2 linked regions of the Alkalinema sp. FACHB-956 genome follow. The protein of the gene in region 2 binds, or shares a complex with, the protein of the main gene of each other region. Links are inferred from orthologs where the notes say so. Each region holds a gene or a part of one and is shown on either strand. Other genes may lie near its edges.

Region 1 (11,497 bases), on a different replicon or contig from region 2:
GAGGAAATCTTCTTCACCAGCGGGAGGATTTTTCAGCAGTTCGCACAGGTCGGCGGTTTGTTCTGCGCTGAGGGGGAGGGGGGGAATGCCCAGAGCGGCACGATCGGCGACGTGGGCACGGTACGCTTCTAACATGGGTGGATCTCGCGGTTATGAAGAAATGTAGCAACTATTGTGCAGGCTGAGGGGCAGTTCAATCAACTCAAGTGAGGGAATCCTGGGAATGGGAATTTGTTGGGGAGGATGACGGGGGTGTCAATTATTGCAATACTGTTGACTTTATGGGGGATTCTTCGTAGGCTTCGTGCCCATAGCTGAGTACAACCGTGTTGAACAGCCCGTTGGTCGGAGACCGCCCATAGACCTATGATCAGCTAGGCTCCCAAAAATTAAGGTAGGCTCTTAAAAATTAAGGGACAGCCCTAGTTGCTGGAAACAACGGAAGGCCGCTAAACCCCAAAGCTGGATACAGCAGCTAGGTGGTCTGCCACGGATTTTAATATTTTGTAACATTCGATCGGACAACCCTACTTGTCCTGCGCAAAAGGGTGGCTTGAGCTTTTTGGGTTTTTTCCCTTCTCTACAGTCAGGAGAAATCCCTATGTTTACTGTGTTTGGTAGTCCTGATCCCACGATCGAGGATGAACCGAGGCGACTGCAATTTTTTCTGGTGGCTACCTGTGAGGATGTGCAGACGACGATTAATCAGTGACAGGTTTTGCGGTTTTGTGAGCGGATTCATTGGAGTCCGCCGATACCAGTGCTGGGTTCTGATTGGCAATACATCATGATGCAACGCGATCGTTAAACTCTACGATTACTGGCATTTGCTCTAGGGGTTGCAAACCCAAGGTTGAGGCCAGTTGAGTCCAATGGCACGGGTCTTTTGCTTCCTTAGTCTTGCAGTGTCTTATGTATCTTACTGTGCCTCATGTATCTCAGGTGTCTCATGGCCGTTGCTTCCGCCCTATTATGCCACCGTTGGCTAACTCGGTTTTCCCATTGACCTCACTGTTGCTTCTAGTAATGGTGTTTAAGTTGGTAATGACGTGTTTTGGAAAAACAGCTTGAATGATTCCAAGAATGACTTGCACCATTCTAGCCATTGGTCCGTAGGGTTTGAGAAAGTAGAAAAGGCAGGCTATTGAGCGCTCAAAGCAATAGCTTGTCCTTTCTACGCCAACGGTTTGCTCTACGTCAACTGTTTGCTCTACGCCAAATGGTTGCCCTGTATTAATGTTTCTTCTTCTGCTTGCCGTTTTTCTCCTTCTCTTCCTTGTTTTCCTTCTCCTTGCCGTGACTATGCCCCAATCCCATCATCGGGACAGCCCCATCAGGACTGAAATCCCGCAACATCTTGCGCAATTCAATCCCATGCATCTCCTCCTGCCCAATCATGCCCCGCGCATACTCCTCCAGATAAACACTGGCATTCTCCACCACATCTAGCAAATCCTTATACAGCTGGAGCGCTTGGGTTTCATGGCTCATACTCTCCAGCAAAATGTCATAGATCGAATGCTTGAAACTTTCCTCGATCGGCGCAATTTTCAAACTAGGATGCCCACCCAACCCCGTCAAAATTTCCCCCGCCTGTTGCGCATGGAGCAGAGATTCATTCGCCTGCCCCTTCAAAAACTGCACGATCGGAATGCGATTCGGGCCAGTCACCATCAACGAATAATGCGTATACCGCACCACCCCCGCCAACTCATACTCCATGATCGAGTTCAACAACTGCGTGGTGGATTCGAGATCAAGATCTTTCATAGCCAGTCTTTCCAAATAGTAGTAAACTTCAAATCCTCGATCGCCATTATTGCGAATCACTAGATGCAACTGCCCATAGTAACAGCTTCATCTCACAATAAGCCTGACACCTCGTCATTCTGTAACGGTGTTGCGAAAAAGCGGGTGTGATCCCAGCCCCATCACGGATCCCCGTTCCATTAAGCCCCTCAGTCCATCTCACCAGGATACATAATCTCAATAAGCAGACCTACTTGCAAATCAATAAGGGTTTGTGTATGCTATTTGCAGCAAGTGAGCTTTATTGAGAGTCAACTGAGGGTCAACCGGGAGTAAACCTATGCCAAGTTCCTATACTGCTGCATCGCTCAAGGCAGAACTGAACGAACGCGGCTGGCGGATGACCCCCCAACGGGAAGTCATTCTCCACGTCTTCCAAAACCTCCCCGAAGGCAATCATCTCAGTGCAGAAGATCTCTATGAGCTGCTAGAAAGCCAGAATGCAGGCATTAGTTTATCCACCATCTACCGCACCCTCAAGCTCATGTCCCGCATGGGGATTTTGCGAGAACTCGAGCTTGCAGAAGGCCACAAACACTATGAAATTAACCAACCCTCGCCCTACCACCACCACCATTTGATCTGTGTGCGTTGTGGTAAAACGATCGAGTTTAAGAGCGATTCTGTGCTCAAAGTTGGGGCCAAAGTCGCTGAAAAAGAAGGCTTCCATCTGCTGGATTGCCAAATGACCGTGCACGCCGTTTGTCCCACCTGCCAGCGATCGCTCAACCCATTGGTTTAGCTACATCGTGGTTCAGCTCTAATTCTTTTTTGAAGAACATTTTTTTGAAGAACATATAGTTTGCTGAGATCAGTTTGGCATTCCGTGCTGTTTAAGAACTTTAGCAGGGCTAACAAACGAAATCCCCTGCTGATAATATGTACTAATCATGATGGCTTCAATGACAGGCTCATAAACCTTTTTTTCTGCAACCCACTCCACAATAAAGTTTGCACCTGATCCACCACTTGTATCGTCTGCTGCAATGAAAAAGTTTGTGGAAGCAAGTGGTTTAAGTTCTACTGGGCTCTCAACATTTTTTCGAATCAGTTGCCCATCAGTGTCATAGTACCGTACAGAAGTAATAATAATTGAATTAGTCAGATCTGTATTGCGAATACTAAGCGTAGCTGACAGATCCATCACATGATCCTGACTATTGTAGTGATAAATATGTGAGTAAATAGGAACATATAAGGTCTGTCCCATCACCACTTTTGCTCGATCTACAGTAGCTGCCCTCAACGAGGTTTTCTGCTCAGAACTCAATTTTTGCTTTTGTAAGGCAGTTTGAGTTGAACAAGCAGTGGGGACGATCGCAGCGATCGCCCAACAAACCCAGAAATGCTGCTTTAGCTTCATTGGCATGCGTCCAAGCATCTCATAATATAATTGCAGTCACGCTTATCGCAAAATTAACTCTCTCCTGTAGACTCAAACGGCAATAGTATGCTGGTTTCTTGAGGGAGAGCAAGTTTATGGGAGGAGGATTCGGTGATAGAGTGGATTTTAGCGCAACAAACCCCCTTAAGCAGTCATCCCGCTACAGACAGCAAAATAGTAGGAGCTATTCCTGAGCTAGTGATCATCTTGATCATTCTACTCATGATTGCAACGGCTGTTGCCCTTGTAACCCAGCGACTGCGCATTCCCTATGTCACAGGTTTAGTGCTAGCAGGGTTGCCCATCACGGAGGTTTTGTCGCGTCGAATTGGTTTAGACCCATCTCTTGTTTTAAATCTTTTCTTACCCATTCTGATCTTTGAAGCAGCAATCAATACCCATATCAGCCATCTCCGTAGCACCTTTAAACCAATTACACTGCTGGCAGGACCAGGATCGATTTTATCTTCGGTGATTATTGCGATTCTGGTGAAATTTGGTCTAGGGCTAAGTTGGATTCCGGCTCTACTGATTGGGATTATTCTAGCGAACACAGACACGGTTTCGATGATTGCTGTGTTTAAGGAAATCCGTGTCCCTTCACGACTAACTACCATTGTGGAGGGAGAAACTCTGTTCAATGATGCCGCAGCCTTGGTTTCCTTCAATTTGATTCTGGTCGTTTATGCAACAGGCTCTCTTACTGTCATTGAAGGAGCTAGGGAACTGCTCGTCGTGGCTTTGGGCGGAGGACTTGTAGGAGCTATCTTAGGCTACTTAAGTTTACCTATTTTTGCTCAGCTCAATGACCCCTTAAGTAGGCTCTTGCTAACCGTCGCTTTAGCATTAGGAACCTTTCAGATTGGACAATTCTTGGGGGTATCGGGTGCGGTGGCGGTAGTCATTGCTGGACTCATTTTTGGCAATCTTGGGTTAACTCGCAGTTCATCTGCTTCTGATCGCATTGCTTTATTGAGTTTTTGGGAGTATGCAGGTTTTGGAGTCAATACATTTATTTTCTTGCTAATCGGCATCGAGATTAACCCAGTGACGCTGTGGAAAATTCTACCGTCTATCCTGCTTGTGATTTTGGCGTGTCAACTGGGGCGAATTCTCTCAGTCTACTTGTTGCTAGCCGGACTGCGTTGGTTCGATCGCCCCATTCCCCTACGCTGGCAGCATGTTTTATTCCTAGGGAATATTAAAGGCTCTTTGTCAATGGCATTGGCGCTCAGTATTCCACTAACTTTGCCTGGACGAAATAATATCATTGAATTGATCTTTGGCGCAGTGCTGTTCTCTCTAGTTGGACAAGGGCTAAGTCTACCTTGGCTGGTCAAACGGTTAAAAATCAATCAAGCTTCTGATGAAATGGAACAGTCTGGAAAGCTACAGATTCAGTTAATTGCAGCTAAAGCAGCTCAAGACGAATTAGACAGTTTACTGAAGTCAGGCATCCTGCCCAAGGCAATTTACGAAGAACTTTGGGCGTCCTACCAGGCACGAGTAGCAGAGTCAGAACGGGTGCTGCGTGACTTTCATAATCAATATCGGGCAGATCAACTACGGGGCGATCGCCACGGACTAGACGCAATTCGGCGGCAGCTGCTTCTAGCAGAAAAAGGTGCCGTGAGTGCTGCGCTCCGCAAGCGAATTGTGCCAGAAGATCTGGTACAACCTTACATTAAAGATTTGGATGAGAAACTTTTAAAGTTGGAAGATGACTAGCCTGAATGCCCAGAAAATCAATCATTTGGTGAACTAACTCAGGACGAGTGACAACCAGAATTGTCGAACCTGCTTCCAACACAGTACTACCATTTGGAATTTCCAGATTGGCGCAGGTATGGCATTGGTAACCAATGATTAGTGAACTGTTTGGAAAACGTGGGTCTTGAGCAATTTGGGCAACGGTACGACCAGCCACATAGCAATCGACTGGAACAGGCAACTTTAGTACTTCTACCTGCCCCTGCTCAAAGTGCATCATTGACTCAACTGCGGGGTATTCAATGGCATTTACCATTGTTGCAACGGCTAAGTCAACTGTGCTGATAATATGGCTGGCTTGCGCTAAACGGTAAGCTTCTAGAAATTCCTGATCTCGCATTCGCACCACTATATGAGAAACCCCATAACTCCTCGACAATGTAATCATGGCTAAATTCAATGCGTCATCTCTGAGTGCAGCAACAACTGCATTGGCTTTTCGAATCCCTGCCTCAATAAGAACTTTTGTGCTAACAGCGCTACCTTCAAATGCCATGACTCCAATTTTCTCACGGGCAAAGCGACAGGCAAGTGGGTCTATATCAATGATTGCCACAGTATGACCGAGAGTTAATAACTGCTGGGCTAACCCCAGTCCCATCATTCCTGCCCCACCAATTAGAACGTACATAGCGAGCTGTCACCCCTGGAATGAACATTACTGATCTTCACTATAGAATCCGTTTAAGATTTTTTTAAGCCGCTCATCGTTTCACCATGAGACGAATGAAACCTCTTCGAGAGGATGATCTGCCTAAGCTAGGGGTAATCATGCTGACTACCTCCGACAACCAGCCATCTTCAAGCTAGTCTCGAAGAAATTCTCGCGGACTATCGCACCAAGTTAGAAACTCGATGACAACTGACTCCAGACGGTAGTGATTGCTCGAACAACGCGGCTTTTGGTCACTGGGATTGAGCAGTTACGTCAAGTATTGGGCAATTAAGAACGGGATCATTCAGGTGTCGCTTAAACCTCAAAATTGAGGAGGGGCGATCGCCCCTCCGGTTCTGCCTATCTAGAACAGAAAATTTCTAGAACAGAAAATAGCGCTGTGCCATGGGTAACACCGTCGCAGGCTCACAAGTGAGCAATTCCCCATCCGCCCGCACTTCATAGGTCTCTGGGTCAACCTCCATCTGCGGCAAGGCATCATTCAGCTTCAGATCCCGCTTACTCAAGCTACGAATTCCCGAAACTGCCACCGCCTTTTTCTGCAAGCCCAGCGCATCGGGCACGCCCTTTTTCAAAGCGGCCTTAGACACAAACGTCAGCGAAGTGCCCTGCACCGCACCGCCAAAATTGCCAAACATCGGACGCATATGGACAGGTTGTGGTGTGGGAATGCTGGCATTGGCGTCTCCCATTTGCGACCAAGCAATCATGCCGCCTTTAATCACCATTTCTGGCTTTACTCCAAACATTGCCGGTTTCCACAAACATAAATCAGCGAACTTACCCACTTCCACCGAACCGACATACTTCACAATGCCGTGGGTAATCGCTGGATTGATCGTGTACTTTGCAACGTAGCGTTTCACCCGGAAATTATCATGGGTTGCTGGATCGGTTTCCAAGGCTCCCCGTTGCACCTTCATCTTATGGGCTGTCTGCCAGGTGCGCAGAATCACTTCCCCAATCCGACCCATGGCTTGGGAATCCGACGAAATAATGCTAAAGGCTCCCAGATCATGGAGGATATCTTCCGCCGCGATCGTTTCTCGCCGAATCCGCGACTCCGCAAAGGCGACATCTTCTGGAATGCTGGGATCTAAGTGGTGGCACACCATCAGCATATCCAAGTGCTCATCCAACGTATTCACCGTGTAGGGGCGTGTTGGATTGGTAGAAGACGGCAGCACATTGGGTTGGCCGCAGACTTTAATAATGTCCGGAGCGTGGCCGCCGCCTGCACCTTCGGTGTGGTAGGTGTGAATGACGCGATTTTTGAACGCCGCGATCGTGTCTTCCACAAACCCCGCCTCATTCAGCGTATCGGTGTGAATCGCCACTTGCACATCATAGTCTTCCGCTACGCCCAGGCAAGTATCGATCGCCGCTGGAGTTGTGCCCCAGTCCTCATGGAGCTTGAGGCCGATCGCCCCCGCTTCCACCTGTTCCTCCAACGCTTCCGGTTGCGCCGAATTGCCCTTCCCCAACAACCCAAAATTCATGGGAAACGCATCCAAGGACTTCAGCATTTGCCCTAAGTACCACGGCCCCGGTGTACAGGTGGTGGCATTGGTGCCCGCCGCTGGCCCGGTTCCTCCGCCAATCATGGTTGTAATGCCCGCCGCGATCGCCACTTCAATTTGTTGTGGGCAAATGAAGTGAATATGGGTATCAATGCCTCCAGCGGTCAGAATCAAGCCTTCCCCCGCGATCGCCTCTGTTCCTGGGCCAATAATGATATCGACGTTATCCTGAACGTAGGGATTCCCCGCTTTACCGATCGCACAGATGTGGCCATCCTTGATCCCGATATCTGCCTTGACAATGCCCCAGTAATCGACAATCAGCGCATTGGTAATCACCGTATCCACGGCTCCATCGGCATTGGTAATGGGAGACTGCCCCATTCCATCGCGGATCACCTTACCCCCGCCAAATTTCACCTCATCGCCATAGGTTGTGTAATCCTGCTCCACTTCTATGATGAGTTCGGTATCTGCCAGCCGCACACGATCGCCCACCGTAGGCCCGTAGGTTTCTGCATAGGCGCGGCGACTCATCCGATAGCTCATAGTCAGCTCCTGTAGACCGATCGAAAAAAACGAGCGTATGGCTAACCATAGCACCTGTTTTCCTAGAATTCGTGCTGGGTTCAGATTTTTTCCAGATCGATTGCTTGTTCTCCAGGAAGGGCGCGACTGAGACTCCATTGATGGTCAGCCAAAAAGTCAAGGGATCCATCAGAACTCTATTCAGGGTTGTCCTTGTTAAGATCGCAATTGCAATTTCCAGGTGAGATCCCCTCTAACCTTGATCCCAGATGGAATGGTTTTCCACGACAACCATTCCGTCAACGCAAAATCCAACGCACCAAGCTCCTGTAACCTAACCTTCTCTAACACTGGAGAAGATTCAAGCAATATTCAAATTGAACAAGAGAGATTGACCAGTCCTGGGAATGCTAGGTTGCTTCCAAGGACTTTTGTGCGCCATATCATAGGCACTTGTGCGAGAAATCAATGATGGAAGCCTTGGGGTACGGCATATCTATAGACATCTCATTGTTAAAAATCTCTCCTTTTTAAGCTCTGAACTTTTAAGGAATGAATGGGAGTTGCCAGTTTGAGTCCCGTTGCACGATTTCAGTGTCCCTTGTATTTCCATGAGAGGCTCTATCACAATGCCCACCTTTTTCAACTTGGCAGACCATCCGATCGATCGCTACATTACGCCCACTGCTGCCCATGGCTTAGTTGAAGAGATCCTCGCAGGCAAACCAGGGCTCTTTCCCATCACCGGCCAAGCAGGAACCGGCAAAACAACGACCTTGTTTATGATTGCCTATCGTCTGTGGCAACAGGGGCACCCCATGACAGTTCTGAGTTCCGATCGTGCCCTCTTGGAGGATGCCTTTCTCTTTCCGCCGGAATGGAAGCTGCAATGGGTGGAACCTTCAGAACAGGCTTGGTTAGAGGCGATCAATTTGGCGGTTGCGCATCCGGAAATGGCCCTAGTGATTGATCAACTCACTGGTGACAATGACGCAGCAGTCAAACAGGCAACCAGTGCTGGCCACTGGGTTTTAACTTGCATTGATACGCCCTTTGTTGGGATCGATGTGCTCTATAATCTCCGGGCTTGGGGCTTCACCACCACTGAGATTCTCACCCTCGTTTCTGGTATCGTTTCGCAGATGCTGTTGCCTCGGTTATGCGAAGACTGTAAACAATTAGTGCCTGCAACCTTAGAGGAAACCAGGCTGATCTATCCCGAAAGCCAGATGGCCCAGGAACTCTGGCGCGAGGTGGGCTGTCCCACTTGCCATGGCTCAGGCACAGGGGGGCGGTCACGCTATGGACGCTGCGCCATTTTTGAAGTGCTGAAAATTGATCCAGAAATCCATCCGCACCTGATCCAGTCCCTAGAGCACGATCGCCTGTTGCCTTTACCCGCGCAGAAGCAGTTCACCCTGCGTGATGCCTCCCGCGAACTGGTCAAACAGGGCCGGGTGGGGATACAAACCTACCGTCGAGAGATTTTGCAAAATCCACTGCTGCGTTTTCAACACTTGTGGGAACAGGAGAAACTGCGAGCCAATCGAATCCAAGGGCTCTTTGGACGATTTGTCACTCAACAACTGATTGAGCGCTTAATGTCTCAACCGGATTTCGATCGGATTATTGAAGGTGAACGGCGCTATGTGACCTGTTTTTTCTGCGATGTGCGAGGCTTTACGACCTGGGCAGAACACAGTAGCCCCCACGACATTTTTTGGGTTCTGAATCGATACTTTCGCGAAATTATCGACATCGTATTTCACTATGAGGGCACGATCGATAAATTTATCGGCGATGCCATCATGGTGGTCTTTGGCGCTCCGATCTCCCAAGCGGATCAGGAATTGCGGGCGGTAAATTGCGCGATCGCGATTCAGCAGAAAGTGGCTGAGATGAATCAACACCACCCCATTCCCATCCAGATTGGCATTGGCATTAATTCCGGTGAAGTAGTCGCAGGGTGCCTCGGGAGTGATTTGCGGATGGACTATACCATTTTGGGAGATGTGGTCAACACGGCAGCTCGGTTAGAAAGCGCAGCCCAAGCCCAGCAAATTCTCCTCGGAAAAACAACCTATCAAGCGGTGCAAGGGCAGGTGGAATGCCACGCGATCGGGCGTTTGATTGTGAAAGGGAAAATGGATCCTCTTGAGACCTTTGAAGTGATCTATTGATGCTAATACTTGATGTGAATGCTTGATGCCAATTCTTGATGCCAATGCTTGATGCCAATGCTTGATGCCAATCGCTCGCTTCCACGGACTTGCCTCAAATGCTGAGTGCAATGGTGAATCCGATGTTTGGTGTGACACCCCATCTAATGCCTCCCACGATCTTTGGGAGCTGATTTCGTGATTGCTGCTGGGGATCACTGGGGATCGTGTGAATTAAAGTTAAGAACTGTTCAAATACATTGAGAATCCCCACAAACCTGCGTGTGAGTTTTAAGCTGAGATATTCCTAATCGCCTGCATTAATTGGTGCTCAGGCTGATTGGTGCTAGTCATCGCAGCCAATCCCACGAGTACAAGTTGCCGTCCACTCTGTTCACTCTGTTTACCCATAACTTATTGAGCCTGTGTAGACGTTTTCCAGATAAAACGCCTTTTGGGATTGATCATGAATAACTTTAAGAACCTGCATCGGTATCGCTTAGCTTGCACACTTTCCTTTGGGGATATCTACGGTCAAATTATCGTTTGGCTGCTTGTGATTTTTCTGAGTCTTGCTGCCGCCATGGGCCTCATGGGGGCCAGTCGGCCTATCTATGCCCTGGCCACGGTTGGGCTCATTCTGGTATTGTCTTTGCCGTTTCTGTTGTTTGCCTTTGTGACCACGTTGCTGAACCATATTGAGGTGCGGGAGGTAGCCCCCAGTTCAGAAACGGCCTCTAACAATCCCCCAGCAACGAATCAACAGCCTGCCATTATCTAGTGGTATTGCCTGAAGCGTTACATTGCTGAGGTGTTACAGTCCCTTGAGCGAATTGTGAGGGATGCCACTCCGACTGGGGTGAACCCGTGCGGGAAGGTTTCTGCGGGGCGATTGGAGAAGTCATTCTCGATCGTCCCCGTTGAATCTTCCCGTCTTGCGCTACAATCCATGGGCAGTTCATCCGAGTTCTTGTGAGGCCGTCCTGTGGCAGAAGAATCTAAACGTAATCGCTGGTTACCCAAAGTTGTCCTCATTGTGGCGACGTTGGCCCTACTGGGGGTTTCCTTTGTACCCTTAGTTGGTACGATGAATTCCGGCCAGGGAAACGCGCCTAGTGCGGTTCAAACCCCGGATGCTCAGCGGAAGCAGCTGGAGGATCAAGCGCGGGGCTATGAAGCGGTTCTGAAACGGGAGCCGGATAACCAAAATGCACTGAAGGGCTTAATCGATGCCCGTCGGCAGTTGAATGATATCAAAGGCACGATCTCGCCCCTAGAAAAATTGGTGCAACTCAATCCTGCTGAACCGCAGTACGCGGTGCTGTTGGCAGAAACCAAGCGCTATGCCAATAACGATACGGAAGGGGCGATCCAGACCTACCGTGAGGCCCTGAAAACGAAACCTGGCGATCTGCTACTGCTCCAAGAATTATCGAAACTCCTGATTAACCAACAGCGCCCTGAAGCCGCGATCGGGCTCTTGCAAGATACCCTGCGGGAAGCTCCCAAGCTAAACCAAGTGACACCGGGCAGCGTGGACGTTGGGGCGCTTCAAGTCCTTCTGGGACGTGCCTTTGCCTCCCAAAAACGCTACGACGAAGCACTGCAAACCTTTGATACGGCCATCAAAGCAACCCCCAATGATTTCCAA
Region 2 (11,562 bases):
GTCTGGATGACGCAGAACAAACCACCCGCGATCTCAATAAAACCGCTAAAAACCTACAAAGCCGCCTGTCTCAATTGCGGATGCGGCCCCTGTCTGATGTCACCGATCGCTTCCCCCGTGCCCTGCGGGAGCTGGCCCTGCAATATAAGAAAAAGGTGCGCTTCAATGTGGTGGGGGGCACGTTATTAATCGATCGCAATATCCTAGAAGCGTTGCAAGATCCGCTCATGCATCTGCTGCGCAATGCCTTTGACCATGGCATTGAGGATCCCAACATGCGCGTCAGTCAAGGCAAAACCGCAGAGGGCTTAATTGAAATCACTGCGATCACCCGAGGCAACCGCACCCTGATTACAGTGCGCGATGACGGCGGTGGCATTCCCCTGCACAAAATTCGCCGTCGGGCGGAGGCCATGGGCCTGGACGCTGGCTTACTCGCCACGGCCAGCGAAGAGGATTTATTGTCTCTGATTTTTGAGCCGGGGTTCAGCACCAGCGATTCGGTGACCGCAATTTCCGGTCGGGGCGTTGGCATGGATGTAGTTCGGGAACACCTGAAACAAATTCGGGGAGAAATTACCGTCAACACCCAAGCCGGAGAAGGCACCACGTTTACGCTCTCCGTCCCCCATACCCTTTCGATCGCGCGGATCTTGCTGATCGAAAGTCAGGGGATGCTACTGGCGATTCCCAACGATGCAGTGGAAGAAATTTGTCTCTTCCAACCCGATCAACTGCAAAACGGGAATGGCCGAGAACTCCTGCGCCACAACGGTGACTTGATCCCCATCGTGCGCCTGGGCCAATGGTTGCCCTTTAACTGTGCCCGCCAGCCCCAGACCCTGGAAGCGGCTCCCACCATTAACGCCGATGCCGTCCTGATCACCCGGCGGGGCTCGGAGCGGGTGGGGATTCACATTCAGCGCTGTTGGGGCGAACAGGAAGTAGCCAGTCGGCGCATTGAAGGCCCACTCAAGTTACCCGCAGGCTTTAGCAACTGCACCATTTTGGGCGATGGGCGAATTGTTCCCATGGTGAATATGAATGAGTTGCTGCAATGGATTACCACCTACGAGCGGGTACCCAATTTCCCCATTCTGTCCGTCAGCAGGATTGGCCTCGCCCCCACGACCAGTCAACGCCCCACGCTCCTGATTGTGGATGACTCGATTAACGTCCGGCGATTCCTGGCGCTAACCCTAGAGCGGGCAGGCTACCGGGTGGAGCAGGCGAAGGATGGGCAGGATGCCTGGGATAAGCTGCGGGCAGGACTCCTCGTGTCAGCGGTGATCTGTGATGTGGAAATGCCGCGACTGGATGGCTTTGGCCTCCTGACCCGCTTGAAGGCCGATGAAGGCTTGCGATCGCTGCCGGTGGCCATGCTGACCTCTCGTAGTGGGGACAAGCACCGTCGCATGGCAACGGGGTTGGGTGCTGACGCCTACTTTACGAAACCCTATAACGAACAAGATCTCTTAAAAACCCTGAAAATTCTCGTTCAGGCATCTGCCGAAGCTGCTGCTGTATGACCAACACTCTCCCCTCTCCGCCCAAGTCCAAGACTGCTTTACCCGCTGACTTGCAACTGCCGCCCCGCGAACCGAGTCCCTCCCTGGGGGCCAATCTGTTCCAATGGTTCAACGATCGGCCCATTGGTCAAAAGCAAGTTCTTGCCATCATTGCCTGTGAGCTCATTCCCATTCTGGGATTGGGTATTGGCTCGACGATAGTTCTGACAAATAGTTTGCGGACACAGCTCTTGTCCCAAGCAACCTCAGAACTTGCGGTCACAGAGACGAATTACAACATCAAGATTAATCAAATGGGCTTTGGTTCGCGGGGGCAAGCGGACAACGTCTCGGTGATTAATGCGGCGAAGTTGCGATCGCGGGGGGAAACCGTCAACGCAGGGCTGCAAAGCTATATCAAGACAATTTTGCAAAACGAAGTGCGCGCCCGCAAGATTGAATATGCAACGTTGGTGGGTAGGGATTTAAAAATCATTACCAATGCCAATAACGATCGCACGGGGGACACATTTGATCCCAATCAGTTAGTCAGCGAAGCTCTCAAAACCAATCAGCAGATTAAAGCCAGCGCGATCGTGGCCCAGCAGGAAATTAACCGCGAGTCCCCCCCTTTACCGGAAAACTACGATCGGGAGTTGCCCCAGGCCTTAATTCGCTATGTGGTGACTCCTGTTAAAGATCCGGCGACCCAAGCGCCGATCGGGGCGTTGGTGTTTGGAGATGTCGTCAACTACAAACCCACGATCGTCGAAAACACGATCAATGCCTTTGGTGGAGGGTACAGTGGCGTTTATTTACAAGCTGCTCCGCAACAATTTCGCATTGGCAGTACCTTCGATGGCATTCAGCGGGATTTGGGGATTCCTCAAGCGGGATTGGATCTTCTAAACCAAGCGGTACAACAGAAGGGGAAAGCGGTTACCGGACGGATGGAGATCAACGGGAAAACCTATACCGTCGCGGCGAAAGCGCTGCCCACGCGCATTGTGGAAACACCTAACGGCAGCGAACCAAGCTATACCCCGGAGGCTCCGGCCTTGATTGTGCGGGGAACCCCCGAAGACAGTGTGAACCAACTGTTACAACGAAGCTTACTCCAGGAAGGGGTTGTTCTTGGGGTGTCTTTCCTGTTTATTGTAGGGTTTTCGCTGCTGTTTCGGCGCACGGTGGTGAAGGCGATTCGGCAATTGGAACAGACGGCCCAAGCCTTTGCCCAGGGAGATCGGACGGCTCGGGCTAAGGTGTTGTCCAGTGATGAAATTGGCCAGTTGACGGTGCAATTTAACCGCATGGCTGACACGATCGCGGCCTCGGAAATGGCGCTGTCGGAAGAAGCCAGTCGCCAGGAGCAACAAGCGCGAGAAGCGAAGATGCTCAACGACGCGATCGCTAAGATGCGCAGTTCCCTCAGTTTTGACAGCATTACCCAAACGGCGGTGGAAGAAATTCGTCAGTTGCTCAAGGTCGATCGGGTATTGATGTATGACTTTACGGATTCTGGGTTCCGGGGGAAGGCTATTGCGGAATCGGTGGTGTCGGGGGTACCCCAGGCCGTAGGGTTAGAAATCGATGATCTGTTGGGCTTGAGTAAAACTGAACAACCGAAGGAGCAATCTTTCTGGTTTATGAATGACGTGAACCAGGCGGATCTGACCGATCGTCACCGCGACTATTTAGAGCGGTTACAAGTCAAAGCCAATCTGGTGGCTCCCATTCGTCATAATAACCAGTTAATTGGTTTGCTCTGTGCCCACCAATGCCAACGACCTCGCTATTGGCAAGGGTCTGAAATCAACCTATTTGTGCAGTTTGCCAACCAGATCGGTTATGCCTTAGATCAAGCTCAGTTGTTGAAAAATCAACAGCAATCACGATTGTCCGCAGAAACGCTCAAGGATCAACTTCAGCAACAAATTGTCCATTTATTGAATGATGTGGAAGGCGTTGCCCAGGGGGACTTGACCGTTCGAGCTGACGTGATGGCGGGGGATCTCGGAACGCTGGGTGACTTCTTTAATGTGATTGTAGAAAGCTTGCGTGACCTGGTGGTGAAGGTGAAATCATCCACGTTGACGGTGAATGATTTGCTGAGCGATAACGAAGCTGCTATGCAGAACCTGGCTTTGGAATCGAGGCAGCAGGTGAGTGAGATTCAACACCTGTTGAGCTTAATTCAACACATGACCACGACGATCGAAACGATCGCGGAAAATGCCAATCAATCGACGATCGTCGCTCAGAATGCGACGAAAACTGCCATGACCCATGAACAGTCCATGGCGGTCACCGTGGAGAAAATTGATCAGTTGCGCGGGACGATCGAAGACACGGCGCAAAAGGTGCAGCAGCTCGGTATGTCCTCCCAGCAAATTTCCCGTATTGTTGCCCTAATTAAGGAATTTGCGGTACAGACTGACCTCCTTGCCGTCAATGCGGGTTTAGAAGCCAGTCGTGCGGGAGCCCAGGGACGCGGCTTTGCCATCATTGCCTCGGAAGTGGCGGGATTGGCGGCCCGATCGGCGGAGGCCACGCGGGAAATTGAGCAAATTACGGAAACCATTCAGTTGGAAACCAAAGCCGTCGTCGAGGCGATGAACCAAGGCAGTCAGCAGGTTGCTGCGGGGAGCCATGATGTGCGCAATGCCAAGCTGGGGTTGGCCAGTCTGGTGAAAGTCTCGCAACAAATTAGCCAGTGGGTGGAGTCGATTTCGCAAACGACGGTGTCCCAGGTGGAAACGTCGCGATCGGTGGAGGCACTCATGCAAACAACGGCTAAGTTGACCGAAACGACCGCAGCTTCCTCGGAGCAGGTGGTGGTGGCCTTGCAGAAGACGGTGGCGACGGCTCAAGATTTGAAGGACTCTGTGGAAATGTTTAAGGTGGAATAGTTTAAGGTGAAATAGAGGGGAATTCAGCCCCTTATATTTCAAGCCCCTCAGGTGTCAGCCAGCCCTTCAGGGTTGCTCATTCCGACGCCCGATCGCGTTCCATCATGCTGATATATTTCCAATCGGAGCCGAGGACTGGAATCGGTGGACTCCAACGAATCCGCTCACAAAACCGCACCACTTGCAGTTGGTTGATCGTGGATTGGATTTCTTCGCGGGTGCCGAGGAGGTAGATTTGGAAGGGTCTGCGGGAATCGTCGATCGAAGTTTCTGGGCGATCGTTGCCGCCAAAGCCAGTAAACATGGGATTTCTCCTAAATGAGGTGATGGGAAGAAATCCCAAAAATTAAGACCACCCTTTTGCGCAGGACAAGTAGGGTGGCCCGATCGAATGTTAAAATCCGTGTCAGACCGCCTAGCTGCCGGAATCAGCTTCGGGGTTTAGCTGCCTTACGTTGTTGGTCGCAACTGGGGCAGCGCCTTAATTTTTGGGGTCTAGCTGATTCATTGCCCTTACGGTCGGTCTTCGACCAACGGGGCTGACAAAACACGTTTGCACTCAGCTATGAGAAACAAGCCTACGAAGAAAGTCCCACGCTGTCAACCGTACAGAGATAGTTTGTAATATCGGTAGTTTGTAATATCGGTGATAGTTTGTGACCTCGATCGGGAAAATTCTGCGCCTAGGAAATCCGTGCACCGGAGGAAAAGTTCAGCCCAGCCCTATTCCACCGTTTGCCCGATCGCGTGTTGCTGCAACTGTTCCAGTGTCACCACCTGCAACGCTTTGATATGACAAGCCTCCAACACGATCGGCGGAGCCACCCCTGCTTCCAATGCCTCCTTCCAGCGCGACACACAAAGACACCACTTATCTCCCGGTCGCAACCCCGGAAACTCATAGGCCGGAAGGGGCGTAATCAGGTCATTACCCCGCGATCGGGAAAACTCTAAAAACGCCTGCGTCACCTGCGCGCAAACCGTGTGGCTGCCATAATCCCACTTATCGGTTTGACAAAACCCATCCCGATAAAACCCCGTCTTGGGCGACGTGCAACAACACTGCAACTCCCCACCCAATACATTCCTAGGCCGACTGCTAATTTGACTGGTCATGGCACCCGTTTCCTAAATCACCACTTGAGTTTGTTGGATTCCTTGAACCCGTTTCATTCTATCAACCCAACAAACTCAATACCGTCAAAATTCGTAAATTATGAGCTTCAACACCCATGAGCTTTACTAGCTTATAGATGATGCGTCTACTAGCCGACTGGCTAATGATTGTTTATACCGTAACACCGAGTTCTTCTCGCCATTGAGCTAATGGTTTCTCCCAGTGTTCCTCCCAGCGTTGGGCTAAAAATGGTTTTGCCCGCAATCCTAACTGATACCCTCGCGAAATTTGGGACAATAAGATTTCTAGATCCCGAGGCGATTTCAGTAACGTTTGCAAAAATGCTCCAGCAATCAAGATCCCCGACAACGGTCGATGGGTTTGTGCCAATTCAAACGCTTTAATGCCAATTTCCCCTGCCACATCTACGGAAAATCCCGCCACTACATGCCAGATATCATGGGTTTGCCGCAACCGGAAAAGCAGATAGGTCATATCGTCCTTGATTTCCATTTTTCGATAGAAATCTGGATCAAAGCCAAACCCCGTAATGTAGTTGGCATAGGCTTTTCCCAGCGATCCGTCCGGACAGAGCAGCAGTTTTGCCAAATCCGGTGTCGGCACAATGTAGCGATCGCGAACTAGCTGCGCAATTTCAGGAATAGACATCATTTTTTCCGTTGCCGCTTTCATGGCTTCGGTGTTGCATAATCCATCTTCCACGTCATAGACCGATTCCGTCTGACTGGGATCTCGCAATAGGGTTAAGATCGCCTTTAACGTTTGCAACGAATCTAAATTAAACCGCCGCAGTTCTTTAAAACTTCTCATCATGAATTCCCTGATGAACGATCGAATCTCTTATCCATTCGTCGGATCTCAGTATCAGACCCGCCTACCGTTTAAGATAACGCCCCTCCCATCAGGTTGAGATTGCCAAACTAGACGGATATCCGTCTACCCAGATGATTGTTACCTATTTATTTTTCTTTTTGCTACCAGATTTCTTCGCTTTGCCGTCCAGCTTGCCTTCGATCTGGGCATTGAAGCCATAGACCTCGCGCTTGCCGACGTAGGGCACCAAGGTTACTTCCTTCTCATCGCCGGGTTCAAACCGCACCGCTGTACCCGCCGGAATATCCAGCCGCATCCCCCGAGCCGAGGCCCGATCGAAGGTCAACGCAGCATTCACTTCATAGAAATGGAAATGGGATCCAACCTGAACCGGTCGATCGCCCGTATTGGCCACCGCGATCGTGACTGTGGGCCGATTGGCGTTTAATTCAATCTCACCTTCAGCGGGAAAAATTTCACCGGGAATCATGGACAACACCTCGCAATGTTGTAAATAATGTTGTAGCTAGATTGTTCACTCCGTCCTGAGACTGCCATATAGCGTAATGATTCACAATTGTTCTGACAACTGCTCAATACACGATGTGCAAGTCTGAACCACAAGTCTGAACCACAAGTCTGAACCATTTGTATGATGCAGTGCAAATCCTACTGCGTCAATGTCTTTTCGATACCGAGGCTTGTCGATACTGAGTCTTTTCAACATTCAGATCGTCTACTCAATCTATTCACCTCACCCTCTATTGACTATTTCAAGATTGCCAAACCCATGAACCTAGCCTGACCCACTAGCCAACGGTCGTAATCAAACGATAACGTTCTGGAAATTCCAGTTCCACTAATCCCGATAAACCCTCATCCCAGATTCTCCTGACAAATTCTATTAAGGGTTCCAGCCATGTGACACGGAGGCGAGACTCATAGGGCTGTAGGCCATGTTTTTGGTACTCAGCAAAGGCCGCAGGAGTTTTAGCTCGGCGACACCACTGGAGCGTCTGAGCCAAGTGGTAACCATGGGTTCCCATCGCTTTCAGTTGAGCGATCGGGGCGGGTTGATAGCCGTCTCCAAATAGATGGGCATACTGCGGTTCCACCCACCCCTCAACCAAGACCATTTGTTCCGACCACTCTGATAGATACAGGTCAGGCAGCGCAATCCATCCAGCATACTCATCATCGTCTTCAAAATTCAAGTGCACGGCTTCCCAAACCCTTGCAGAAAGATCTGTAGGCAGTCCTAGATTGAAGGGGATGATGGGATCATCTCCAAAAAATATGGAGGTAGGAGATTGTCGCCAGCTCCACGAACATACTTCCAGAAGCCCGAGGTGCGTGCGTGGGTTTTTCACCCGATCGGCGACATGCAAAGCAGGCTGCCAGCCATCGGTATCATAATATTCCAGCAATAAACCAATATCTAATCCCATCCTCTATCCTCCTCAAAAGGAGTCCTTCTATTTTACTGGAGGGGATCTGGGCTGGAGGGAGGCTTTACTGAATGGGATCGTGGACGGTAACGAGTTTAGTGCCATCGGGAAACGTGGCTTCCACCTGCACTTCAGGGATCATTTCTGCAATCCCCTCCATCACATCATCGCGGCTGAGTAACGTCTTGCCATAGGTCATCAGTTCCGCCACCGTGCGGCCATCCCGTGCCCCCTCCAGAATGCCAGCGGTAATGTAGGCAACGGCTTCCGGGTAGTTGAGTTTGAGGCCGCGATTTTTGCGTCGTTCCGCGAGCAGCGCCGCTGTAAAAATGAGCAATTTATCTTTTTCTTGGGGTGACAGTTGCATGGCAAACTCAACCAACGGTAATCAACAAGCAAATGGACTAGAACAATCCGAGTTTGAGTTTACAACTCCTTTCCCAGAATCTCAAAATTCATAAGCTAAATCTTAGAACTCGTGACAACCATCTAGCTACAGCATCTAGCTACAGCATCCAGACCCGGGGTAACTCCTCCCACGATCGACCTTGCACCGATCGAATCCATTGCCAAGTCTGAATGAACCCATGGCGCACTGCGGTGCTGGAATGGCCTCGGTAGCGACAGAGCAACCCCTGGGGTAAGCGGGTCACACCAAATTGGTCATCGGGATGGTGCGCCGCGATCGGGTCCCATAACTGCCGAGCCACTTCAACATCTGACTTGTCCAGGGATCGGCCTATCCAAGCCAAGGTGCCCACGATCGGACAATGATTCAATCCGTGGGGACTGGCCAGCATTTCCGGCGAACCGGGAAGCCATTGCCGATCGATCCAAAGAGGGGTGCCCGCCTGCCAAACCTCCGTGTGCGATCGCCAATCTCCTTGGCTAAATTGCTCGCCCCGCGCCGTCCGACCAAAGCGCGTGATTTCCCACAGCACCACCTGCGCCCCCGCTGCCAGTTCAATCCGGAGATCCTGACGATACTGGGCGCGATCGAACAAAATCGTTTCCTGGGGCAGCCATTCTAGACAAGCCTGGGGCGCTACGGTCAGGTGAACGGTTTGCTGGGTGAGGGTTCCCGTCGATTTATAAATTTTCGCGGCAGCAGCGGTGGTGAGCAACACCTGAGCCTGTTCCCCGATCGTCACTGCCGTCGTTAAGCGATCGCCACCAACCATCCCGCCCGCTGTGTGCAACATCACCACCTGACAGGTGCCATCGGCTTGGGCAAACGATCGCTGCACTTTGTAGGGGGCGATCGCTTGGCTATGGGTTAGCCGAGTCTTGCCATTGACGGCCTGAAATTCTAGGTTCAGTAAACCATGCCAGTTAGAGCTAGCAGTGGAGCTAGCAGTGGAGCTAACCGTGGATTGGGATATCGGAGAATCGATCGAAGACACAGCAATCACCTCAGACGCACTACCACCATACCATCAGACCTCGGCTCAAAAGATTCTGGTCGCCGGTAGCAATAACGTTGTTTCGATCTGACTTTTCGTTGCTTCACTCACGGCTCCTTCAATTTTCAGCAATTGCACAAGAAATTGATTGGCGCGATCGTATTGCTTCAGTCGTTCCTTCTGTTGCCGACTTAGGGGCCATGCATGACCAAGATTGCGATGGGTAATGATAATTTGACGGAGTTGCTCTATCCACTGTTGGCCGTAGAGTTGCCACCAGCCTAAAAACGTATCCATTCCATTTTGTTCTGCGGCTAGGATGATGGCTCTGTAGTGTGCGAGAGAATGGGTCAGATCTGGGGCCAAGGTACGGGCACAATCGAGGGCATAGTCCAAGGCCCGGATGAGATCCAGCGAGAGGGTTTCCTCCAAGGCACAATCCAAGGCCAAAGCAGGCGTATGGGCCAGCGCTAGGGTGCAATCCAGGGCACGGGCCAGGGCACGGGCCAGCGCCAAGGCCCGATCGAGGTCAAAATCCAGGGCACGGGCTAGGATGCGGGCTAGGGCAAAGTCTAAATCGAGGTTGAAGTCTAAATCTAAATCCAGCGTGACATCGATCGCCAACGCCGCATCTAGGGCACGGGCACGGGCCAGATCACGGCTAAGATCGCTCGTTAAGGCATGGGCCAACCCAAGGTAAAACATGCGCACCGCCGCCGGTTTATAGGGGACGACCAAGGTATTCGCTTTTTGATTGACCCACCGCAGCAAGGTTTGGAGTTGGGTATCCTGAGCCAGCATTTGATCAATGGCTTGTTTGAGCGCACCGATTAAGCGATCGGATTGTTTTTGAGAGCGGACAATTTGTTCGATCGCCGGTTGCCAAGATGGATGAATCAGCTTCTCCGCAAGTTGCATGGGAGACTGTTGCAGCAACCATTGCGTAATGAAATATTCCTGAAAAATCGAATGGGAAAATGACCAGCGACGATCGGCTTTTTGTATCAGCAAACCTTGTTTATCTGCAATCATCATGAGAATTGCTAAGCCATCGCGATAGTGATGCAATTCCAGAATCTGGTTAATCCAATTCACCAGCTCAGACTGATCAAAAATCACAAAATTAGGCGAAGTCTCAATTTTGCGAATCGCAATTTCCATGAGGATCTGCCTGCGATCGAGAGAAGTCAATTGATGATAAATCCGCTCCGCTAATTTGGAGGATACCTGGAGCTCGGCTTGGCCCGGGGTCAGCAGTAACTCGATCGCTGCTCCATAAAGTTGAGACACCTGGGGCGGCAGATCCCCCGTATTTTCAAAAACCCAACAGGCCAACCCCAACAGCATGGGCGTCAGTGTCAGTTCCCTACGCTCAAAACAACGCCTAAGGCTGGAAAAAAATGATTGCCACGGTCGCTCTAGAGGTTGTTGGGCCTCTCGGCGGGTTTGTAACCAGGCTTGAACGAAGGATTCCACTTGTCGCTCATTCAAGTCAGCAATTTCCACTGCTGTAAATAATTGATTTTTCCAACGTGGGCTCCAAGCTTCGATCGTGGGTGTTCGGCAACTGAGGATCACATCATTTTTGCGATACACCGGATGTTGTAACAACCAACAAATTTGCTCTTGCACCTTTTTGCGAAAGGCCAGGGGGACTTCATCCAAGCCATCTATGAAGATTAAGAGCTGGCCTTGGGTTAGGAGTTGGTTGAGCCGCTCTCGGTCTTGGGCAAATTCTTGGGCATGGGATTCCTGGGAACATAAACCCATCGCCTCCAAAATGGCATATAAAAAGTGCCAATGGGGGTGATCCACGGGTTGAAGTTCAATCCACACTGGAATTAACTCAGATTTGAACTGTCCCCGACAGCAAGCGATCGCGAGTTGTTTCAGCAGGGTGGTTTTTCCTGCGCCCGGTTTGCCTAATACGAGGAGCGGCGAGGGAGCATTGGCAACTGCAAAACTAGATTTTCGCACACCCCAACGCCCGAGAGCAGTCAGTTCACTGATTTTGGTCGGAGCGTTTAAAAAATAACTATCAACATAGAGTTGATCAATCTCAATGAGTTGCTGATTGAATAAGCGAATTTTGCTATGCTGCGACAGAATTTTTTCGCGGCATTGTTGCCGAATAATCTGAAAGGACAATTCATGACAGGCATCCAAATCGGTGGTACAACCGCTGAATTCACAGAGACAGGATGGAGACATGGCCTGCAATGAATCCAGGGTTTGTGCACAAACTGATCCCCAATGGATTTGGATCGCATGGCACAAACGGGAAAAGCTTTCAGAATCTACCTGTTTCCCAGCCTGGAAATTCTGAGCGATCGTCAGGTGAAC

The links.
Region 1: the proteins of H6G21_RS14840 (region 2) and ureC are in contact, whole or in part, in a crystal structure (PDB 6ZO0), measured with the Sporosarcina pasteurii proteins. The link is inferred for Alkalinema sp. FACHB-956 from one-to-one orthologs. Residues at the interface, in WP_115364121.1 of Sporosarcina pasteurii: Val2, Pro3, Gly4, Glu5, Tyr6, Arg7, Val8, Ala9, Glu10, Gly11, Glu12, Ile13, Glu14, Ile15, Asn16, Arg19, Gly37, Ser38, His39, Ile40, Arg60, Asn62, Ile63, Pro64, Ser65, Gly66, Thr67, Leu84, Gly85, Gly86; in WP_115362090.1 of Sporosarcina pasteurii: Met1, Lys2, Ile3, Asn4, Arg5, Gln6, Tyr8, Ala9, Tyr12, Gly13, Pro14, Thr15, Val16, Gly17, Asp18, Gln19, Val20, Arg21, Ala23, Asp24, Asp26, Trp28, Thr37, Tyr38, Gly39, Asp40, Glu41, Asn43, Gly47, Lys48.

The regions. Positions count from the first base shown.
Region 1 is NZ_JACJRC010000003.1:73,906-85,402, reverse strand. Bases 5,354-8,252 are described here. They hold ureC (urease subunit alpha), read right to left. Parts: upstream 7,709-8,252; coding sequence 5,999-7,708; downstream 5,354-5,998. Other genes in these bases: H6G21_RS05540 (TrkA family potassium uptake protein), read right to left, coding at 5,354-5,594. Outside these bases: acnB (bifunctional aconitate hydratase 2/2-methylisocitrate dehydratase), read right to left, coding at 1-135; H6G21_RS05555 (transcriptional repressor), read left to right, coding at 2,090-2,551; H6G21_RS05550 (DUF3124 domain-containing protein), read right to left, coding at 2,621-3,172; H6G21_RS05545 (cation:proton antiporter), read left to right, coding at 3,308-4,921; more of H6G21_RS05540, read right to left, coding at 4,878-5,353; H6G21_RS05530 (adenylate/guanylate cyclase domain-containing protein), read left to right, coding at 8,317-9,867; H6G21_RS05525 (hypothetical protein), read left to right, coding at 10,313-10,627; H6G21_RS05520 (tetratricopeptide repeat protein), read left to right, coding at 10,832-11,497.
Region 2 is NZ_JACJRC010000013.1:72,080-83,641, reverse strand. Bases 5,185-8,148 are described here. They hold H6G21_RS14840 (urease subunit beta), read right to left. Parts: upstream 6,859-8,148; coding sequence 6,511-6,858; downstream 5,185-6,510. Other genes in these bases: ureA (urease subunit gamma), read right to left, coding at 7,881-8,148; H6G21_RS14835 (hypothetical protein), read right to left, coding at 7,178-7,816; H6G21_RS14845 (Coq4 family protein), read right to left, coding at 5,706-6,368; H6G21_RS14850 (DUF2237 domain-containing protein), read right to left, coding at 5,185-5,533. Outside these bases: H6G21_RS14865 (response regulator), read left to right, coding at 1-1,529; H6G21_RS14860 (methyl-accepting chemotaxis protein), read left to right, coding at 1,526-4,417; H6G21_RS14855 (hypothetical protein), read right to left, coding at 4,494-4,721; more of H6G21_RS14850, read right to left, coding at 5,141-5,184; more of ureA, read right to left, coding at 8,149-8,183; H6G21_RS14825 (urease accessory protein UreD), read right to left, coding at 8,323-9,219; H6G21_RS14820 (NACHT domain-containing protein), read right to left, coding at 9,265-11,562.